DNA from 2 places in the Rhizobium sp. BK529 genome. Region 2 is predicted to be linked to the other one. Evidence: predicted binding sites of a transcription regulator. Region 2 holds the regulator's gene; the other holds the start of a gene.
The links. Region 2 encodes HrcA, which represses chaperone genes, less so after heat shock. Its sites were predicted from a motif close to GTTAGCACTCNCNNNNNGNGAGTGCTAAC; they were not measured.
Positions count from the first base shown of each region.

Region 1: a site for HrcA is predicted at 1,804-1,832, ahead of groES (co-chaperone GroES). Genes of this name have one in related genera too.

Region 1 is NZ_JACIAU010000001.1:2,633,197-2,637,512, forward strand. It holds gene FHX08_RS13340 (bifunctional riboflavin kinase/FAD synthetase) at 1-669, opposite strand, end outside; gene FHX08_RS13345 (TIGR01459 family HAD-type hydrolase) at 684-1,532, opposite strand; gene groES (co-chaperone GroES) at 1,888-2,184, shown strand; gene groL (chaperonin GroEL) at 2,241-3,878, shown strand.
Region 2 is NZ_JACIAU010000001.1:3,077,727-3,082,042, forward strand. It holds gene FHX08_RS15440 (Hsp20 family protein) at 1-247, opposite strand, end outside; gene FHX08_RS15445 (nucleoside hydrolase) at 529-1,473, shown strand; gene grpE (nucleotide exchange factor GrpE) at 1,544-2,179, opposite strand; gene hrcA (heat-inducible transcriptional repressor HrcA) at 2,292-3,380, opposite strand; gene rph (ribonuclease PH) at 3,559-4,275, shown strand.

The sequences.
Region 1 (4,316 bases), 440 kb from region 2:
AAGATCCACCTCCGGCGGCAGCTGCATATTGGCAGTCGGAAAACCGAGCTGGCGGCCAAGCTTTTCACCGCCAATCACCTTCGACTGCACCGTATAATGATAACCGAGCATGGCGGCGACGGCAGAGACGTCGCCTTCCTTCAGCAGCGCCCGGACATGGCTCGAGGAGACGACATCGGTATTCTCGTCGCGGAAGGCGTCGATCAGGGTGACGCCGAAGCCATATCTGTTGCCGGCATCCATCAGGAAGGCCGGCCCGCCCTCGCGGCCGCGGCCGAAATGGAAATCGAAGCCGGTCACCACCTGGGAGGCTCCGAGCCAGTCCTTCAGGATGGAATGAATGAAATCTTCCGCCGAACGCTGCGAAAAGTCGTAATCGAAGGGATATTCGATGACGGCGTTGAAGCCCATTTCCTCCAGGATGCGCGCCTTGAAGGGGGCGGGCGTCAGACGAAAGACCGGCGCATCCGGCTTGAAGACGGTACGCGGATGCGGCTCGAAGGTCAGCACGAGGGCGGGAATGCGACGCTCTCGTGCTATATCGAGCGCTCGGTTCAGCACGGATTGGTGACCGCGGTGAACGCCGTCGAAATTGCCGATGGCGATGACGCCGCCCTTCAGATGCTCGGGTAGCGGATCGCGGGTTTCATTGCGGTGAAATACGGTCATCGGCTTCATTTCTCTTATGCGAGGCGCGGCATCCACCACTTGGGTGCGGCTTTTTCCCGTTCGAGATAGGCGTGCAGGATCGCCTCGTCTGTCTCGCCGTTCAACGTATATTCCTTCGCGTGGATGCCACCGCTGATGTAGAGAAGATCGAGGCCATAATTCAAGGCGCCGCGAACGTCCGTCGGCATGCCGTCGCCGATCGCCAGCACGCGGTCAATAGGGAAGTCGCCGCGCACTTCACGGGCTGCGGCAAGCGTTGCCTCATAGATCGGCCGGTGCGGTTTGCCGGCAATACGGGTGGAGCCGCCGAGCTGCTCATAATAGGCGGCCATGGCGCCGGCGCAGGGAATGATGCGGTGGCCGCGCTCGACGACGAGATCGGGATTGGCGCAGATCATCGGCACGCCACGGGATTTGAAATCCAGCAGCATGTCCCTGTAATCCTCGGGCTTCTGTGTCTCGTCGTCGAAGAAACCAGTACAGACGACGGAGGTAGCTTCGCCGGCGGCGGCGCGCTCGATATCGAGGCCTTCGAGGATTGGACTGTCGCGTTCGGGGCCGAGCAGGAAAACCTCGCGCGGACCTTCGGCGATCAGCGCCCGGGTCACATCACCGGAGGTGACGATGCGGTCATAGGCGCCGTCGGGCACGCCGATCTGGCGCAACTGCTCGACGACCTGCCAGGAGACGCGGGGTGAATTGGTAATCAGAACGACGGCCAAGCCGGCGGCACGGGCGGCCTGCAGCGCCTCGCCGGCCTTGGGAAACGGATCGACGCCGTTATGCACGACGCCCCAGACATCGCAGAGCACCGCGTCATATCGATCGGTGATCTCGGAGAAGTTCGCAATCCGCTTTGCCATTCCGCTTTCCTGCTTCGCTTTCGGTCACCGGTGACATTGCAAAGGCGGACTTTAATGGCAAGGCATTTTCTGCATCGGAAGATGCCTGACGAAGGATAGTGAGCACGATAGGATCGAACCTATACCGTCCCGCCAAGGCTTATAAAAAAGCCGGACGCGGCCTGGGGCTCGGTAACCATATTGACGAATCCCGCCCGTCTCCACAATTCCGGCATAAAAATCCGTGAAGGCTCTTCTTGACTCCTTCCGGAGCCATCCCTAAATGCACGGCGCTAGCACTCACGGGAGTTGAGTGCTAACATTCTCCATGTGGGCCACCCGGTCCGCGAATGTCATTTGATCGAGGGATTAGACAATGGCAAGCACCAATTTCCGCCCGCTTCACGATCGCGTCGTCGTCCGTCGCGTTGAATCCGAAGAGAAGACCAAGGGCGGCATCATCATCCCGGATACCGCTAAGGAAAAGCCGCAGGAAGGCGAAATCGTCGCTGTCGGTTCCGGCGCTCGTGACGAGTCCGGCAAGGTCGTTCCGCTGGACGTGAAGGCTGGCGACCGCGTTCTGTTCGGCAAGTGGTCCGGCACCGAAGTCAAGATCAACGGCGAAGACCTTCTCATCATGAAGGAAGCCGACATCATGGGCATCATCGGCTGATCAGCCGGTTGTCTTTCACCTGTAATCGCTGACACCCCTTTTCAGGAGTTCTCAAAATGGCAGCTAAAGAAGTAAAATTCGGCCGCGGCGCGCGCGAAAAGATGCTGCGCGGCGTCGATATCCTCGCTGACGCAGTGAAGGTCACTCTCGGTCCGAAGGGCCGTAACGTCGTTATCGACAAGTCCTTCGGCGCTCCGCGCATTACCAAGGACGGTGTTTCGGTCGCCAAGGAAATCGAACTCGAAGACAAGTTCGAAAACATGGGCGCGCAGATGGTCCGCGAAGTTGCTTCGAAGACCAACGACGTCGCCGGCGACGGCACCACGACTGCAACGGTTCTTGCACAGGCCATCGTTCGCGAAGGCGCAAAGGCGGTTGCTGCCGGCATGAACCCGATGGACCTGAAGCGCGGTATCGACCTCGCTGTTGCTGAAGTCGTCAAGGATCTCCAGGCCAAGGCCAAGAAGATTAACACGTCGGAAGAAGTTGCCCAGGTCGGCACGATCTCCGCAAACGGCGAAAAGCAGGTCGGTCTCGACATTGCTGAAGCCATGCAGAAGGTCGGCAACGAAGGCGTCATCACCGTCGAAGAAGCCAAGACCGCCGAAACCGAACTCGAAGTCGTCGAAGGCATGCAGTTCGACCGCGGCTACCTGAGCCCGTACTTCGTCACCAACCCGGAAAAGATGGTTGCTGACCTCGAAGATGCCTTCATCCTCCTGCACGAAAAGAAGCTCTCGAACCTGCAGTCCATGCTCCCGGTTCTCGAAGCTGTCGTTCAGACCGGCAAGCCGCTCCTCATCATCGCTGAAGACGTCGAAGGCGAAGCTCTTGCGACCCTCGTCGTCAACAAGCTGCGCGGCGGCCTCAAGATTGCTGCCGTCAAGGCTCCGGGCTTCGGCGACCGCCGCAAGGCCATGCTCGAAGACATCGCCATCCTGACGGGCGGCACGGTCATCTCCGAAGACCTCGGCATCAAGCTCGAGTCTGTCACCCTCGACATGCTCGGCCGCACCAAGAAGGTCTCGATCTCCAAGGAAAACACCACGATCGTCGACGGCGCTGGCGCCAAGTCCGACATCGAAGGCCGTGTTGCTCAGATCAAGGCCCAGATCGAAGAAACCACTTCCGACTATGACCGCGAAAAGCTGCAGGAACGTCTTGCCAAGCTCGCTGGCGGCGTTGCCGTCATCCGCGTCGGCGGTTCGACGGAAGTCGAGGTTAAGGAGAAGAAGGACCGCATCGACGACGCTCTCAACGCGACGCGCGCTGCTGTTCAGGAAGGCATCGTCCCGGGCGGCGGCGTCGCGCTGCTGCGTTCTTCCACGAAGATCACCGCTAAGGGCGAAAACGACGACCAGGAAGCCGGCATCAACATCGTTCGCCGCGCTCTCCAGGCTCTGGTTCGCCAGATCGCTGAAAACGCTGGTGATGAAGCTTCGATCGTTGTCGGCAAGATCCTCGACAAGAACGAAGACAACTACGGCTACAACGCCCAGACGTCTGAATTTGGCGACATGATCTCCATGGGCATCGTCGACCCGGTCAAGGTTGTCCGTACGGCTCTGCAGAACGCAGCTTCGGTTGCTTCGCTGCTGATCACCACGGAAGCCATGATCGCCGAGCTGCCGAAGAAGGACGCTCCGGCAATGCCGGGCGGCATGGGCGGCATGGGCGGTATGGACATGATGTAAGACGCCGGAGGCGTCTTACAGCATAGTTCATAAAACCGCCCATCATCTAAAGTGGTTCAGCGCGTCAAGCGCGCTGAACAGGCGGTATGGACATGATGTAAGACGCTAGAGTCGTCTTACATCTGAACCAACTGGTTCGGTCTATGGAGGGCGGTCTTCGGACCGCCCTTTTCTTTATTCCGCTCTCTTCTATTCAACGATTCGAAAATGCTGCCTTGCTTAAGCATTTAATCAGGTCACTACATGCCGCTTCTGGACTGAAACTTTCGCGAGGCTTGCGTATCGTGTATTTTCCCAACTTAAGGAAATCCGGTCTCCGAGCCGCCTAATCTACGAAAACTGCCTGCTGTGGTGCGAGTGAAACCGTTTACACGACACAGAAATGAGAATTTTGCTCACGAGATTACTTGATCGCGTACAAATTCACTCAAAGTCCCA
Region 2 (4,316 bases):
CCTGATCGATCTGGCGGCCACGGATCAGAAGCTGGTTTTCCTCAGTTGATACGTCGAGCTCTTCTTCGCTGAAACCGGCGACGGCAAGCGTAATGCGAAGCCGTTCAGGTGCGTCGTGAGCGGCGGCGATACGTTCGATATTGTAGGGTGGATAACCGTCGCTTGCCTTGGAAATCCGCTCAAGCGTCTTTTCCATAGCGTCGAAGCCCAGAAGCAGCGGGCTGGCGAAAGGGGTGATGCGGCTCATCTTCCAAAGTCCTTGATGCAAGCGACCTTTCCGGACCTCATATGCAGCATCCGGGTACGCCCAATATGGGAACGACGGTTGCCCGCTGCAAGGCGTGACGGCGGTCGGTCCAGACATCTCACATTTTAAGGCAAAGCCGCATGAGATCGCTTCCTTGACAAAGGGCGCGAGGCCTCGCATCAAAACAAGCCCGGCGCGATGTGCTGATTTGCGACGGGAGCGTGAAGACAATGAGAAGGTGCATGCTGTAGCGACGCGCACCAGAGGATGGAACGATTCGGATGGCAGAACCGAGAAAGATCATTATCGATACCGACCCTGGCCAGGACGATGCCGCCGCGATCATGCTGGCCTTCGGCAGCCCGGAAGAACTTGACGTGCTGGGCATCACCACCGTCGCCGGCAACGTGCCGCTGGCTCTGACGAGCCGCAATGCACGCATCATCTGCGAGCTTTGCGAACGGACCGACATCAAGGTCTTTGCCGGCGCCGACCGGCCGATCGCGCGCAAGCTGGTTACCGCCGAGCACGTGCATGGCAAGACAGGCCTTGACGGCCCGACCCTTCCCGAGCCGACGATGCCGCTGCAGGCGCAGCATTCCGTCGACTTCATCATCGAAACGCTGCGACGCGAGCCGGAAGGCACTGTCACGCTCTGCACGCTCGGACCGTTGACCAATATCGGTCTGGCTTTCCAGAAGGCGCCTGATATCGTTCCGCGCATCCGGGAATTGGTGATGATGGGAGGCGGTTTCTTTGAAGGCGGCAACATCACACCGGCGGCCGAGTTCAACATCTATGTCGATCCTGAGGCCGCCGATATCGTGTTCCACTCAGGTGTGCCTGTTGTCATGATGCCGCTTGACGTCACACATCAGCTTCTGACACGCAAGGATCGGGTGAAACGTATGGCCGATATCGGCACGGCACCCGCCAAAGCGATGGTGGAGATGCTGGAATTCTTCGAGCGCTTCGACGTCGAAAAATACGGCTCGGACGGCGGCCCGCTGCACGACCCGACGACGGTCGCCTACTTGCTGAAACCCGAGCTCTTCAAGGGCCGGGAGTGCAATGTCGAGATCGAGGTGAAATCGGAACTGACGGTCGGAATGACCGTCGTCGACTGGTGGCACGTGACCGACCGCAAGCGTAATGCGAAGGTCATGCGCCATGTGGATGCCGACGGCTTCTTCGATCTCCTGATCGAGCGCTTCGCGCGAATCTGATCCGCCATTATCCAACGGAAGCAAAAAGGCCGCTGAGCGGCCTTTTTCAATTGTCAGATGTTCCGCTCCTTCAGGCGTCCTTCTCGTCAAGCACGGAGTTAGCATCTGCTTCGACGATTTTGGGGCCGCCCTTTGCAACGCCGACCATGGCCGGGCGCAGCACGCGCTCGCCGATGGTGAAGCCTGCCTGCACCACCTGAACAACTGTGTTGTTCGGCACTTCAACATTCGGCACTTCGAACATCGCCTGATGGAAGTTCGGGTCGAACTTCTGGCCGACCGGCTCCAGCTTGCGAACGCCGTGACGCTCGAGAGCCGAAAGCATGGAACGTTCGGTCATCTCGACACCTTCGATCAGCGTCGTCAGGCCGGCATCGGCAGTAGCCTTGGCTTCCGGCGGAATAGCATCGAGCGCGCGGCGCAGGTTGTCAGAGACGGCCAGCATGTCGCGGGCGAAGCCTGCGACAGAATAGGACTTGGCGTCCTTGACCTCGCGCTCCGTGCGGCGGCGCAGATTGTCCATTTCGGCAGCGAGCCGCAGATAGCGGTCGCGCAGTTCAGCATTTTCAGCCTTCAGAAGCTCAAGCGGATCAGGTTCACTCGCAGCAGCTTCCTTCACGGCTTCATTCTCGACGTTTGCGGCAGCTTCGGCTGCGGCTTCCGCTGCAGCTGCGTCAGGTCCGTTCTGCGTCGTTTCATCGGTCATGACGGTCTCCGGTTGGTGTCTTCTCAGATGCGCCCGATATCGATGTTTGGCCGGAAAAAATCAAGTCTGCGTGACGAAGAAGCGAAAATTCGAAGCAGTTCTGTGAAATATTTCAAAGAGAGCCGCGTGAAAGGCGCGAAACGAGCTGGGCGGTATAATCGACCATCGGGACGATACGCGAATAATTGAGTCGCGTCGGGCCGATGACACCAACCGCACCAACAATGCGGTCATCATCATCGCGATAGGGCGCGACGATCAACGAAGAGCCTGACAGCGAGAAGAGCTTGTTCTCTGAGCCAATGAAGATACGCACACCCGGTCCGCTTTCGGCAAGATTCAGGAGCTCGATCAAGCTGTCCTTCTTCTCGAGATCGTCGAAAAGCAGGCGCAGCCGGTCAAGGTCTTCGGCGCCGCCTACACCTTCCAGCAGGTTTGCGCGGCCGCGGACGATGAGCTGCGCAGGCTTGGTCTCGTCCGAACTGCCAGCCCAGACGGCAACGCCGCGTTCAACGAGATCCCGCGACAGCGCATCGAGCTCGTGGCGAACTTCATCTTTCAGCCGGCTCAGTTGCAGGCGCAATTCCGGCAGCGTCTGGCCAGTCATGTGCGCGTTGAGGAAATTGGCGGCCTCAGTAAGCTGCGAAGAAGTGACACCCGCGGGCAGTTCGATAATGCGGTTTTCGACCTGATCGTGATCGCCGACAAGCACAGCCAGCGCCTTGGTCGGCTCCAGGCGGATGAACTCGACATGTTTCAACACCGGATCGCTCTTGGAGGTAATGACGAGGCCGGCGCCGCGCGAAATGCCCGACAGCATGCGGCTTGCCTCGTTCATCATCGATTCCACGGGATTGTCGCGGCTTTCGGCCCGCACCTGGCGATCGATGCTGGCACGCTCTTCAGCCGAGAGATCGCCGACCTGCATGAAGGCATCGACGAAGAAGCGTAAGCCCACCTGGGTCGGCAGGCGGCCAGCGCTGACATGTGGTGAATAAATGAGGCCGAGCTCTTCCAGATCGCTCATGACATTGCGCACGGAGGCTGGCGACAGCGACATGGGCAAGAGGCGCGACAGATTACGGGAGCCGAGCGGCTCGCCATGCTCCAGATAGCCTTCAACGATGCGCCGGAAGATTTCCTTCGATCGTTCATCCAGCGCAGCCACGGCATCCGAAATTGATGTCGACCTGTAGCTCATGAACTTTTCGCACCCGCACTGAACGATATTCAGAAAATATAGCCAATCTCACCCCCGTGGCAAAAGGGAATTTGCAAATGCACGCAGCCAATCGTAGAAGCGGGCGACGATACAATACATGCATGACATAACCCGGGAAGCGCTGACGTTTTTCGGCATCATGTTTCAGGAGAAGAGAATGCGGCCTTCAGGCAGAAAAACCGACCAGATGCGCAAGGTCTCCTTCGAGCGCAATTTTTCGAAGCATGCGGAAGGCTCCTGCCTAGTAAAGTTCGGCGACACACACGTGCTCTGCACAGCAAGCCTGGAAGACAAGACGCCGCCGTGGCTGCGCAATACCGGCAAAGGCTGGGTCACCGCCGAATACGGCATGCTGCCGCGCGCAACGGGCGAACGCATGAAGCGTGAAGCTGCTGCCGGCAAGCAGGGCGGCCGCACGCAGGAAATCCAGCGCCTCATCGGCCGCTCGCTGCGCGCCGTGGTCGACCTGACCGCGCTCGGTGAACGCCAGATCACGCTCGACTGTGATGTCATCCAGGCCGATGGTGGCACGCGCACAGCCTCGATCACTGGTGGCTGGATCGCGCTTTATGACTGCCTGCGCTGGATGGAAACGCGTAATATGATCAAGGCCGACCGTGTCCTGAAGGATCATGTTGCAGCGATCTCCTGTGGCATCTTCGCCAACCAGCCGGTCATCGACCTCGACTATCTCGAAGATTCCTCGGCCGAGACCGACGCCAACTTCGTCATGACTGGGGCTGGCGGCATCGTCGAGATCCAGGGCACGGCAGAAGGCACGCCTTTCAGCGAAGAGGAATTCTCCTCACTGATGGGTCTTGCCAAGTCGGGCATTGCCGAACTGGTGGACCTGCAAAAGCAGGCGATCGCCTGAGGCCAACCGTTCTGGCCTATCCATGAATTTTTCCTTGTCCC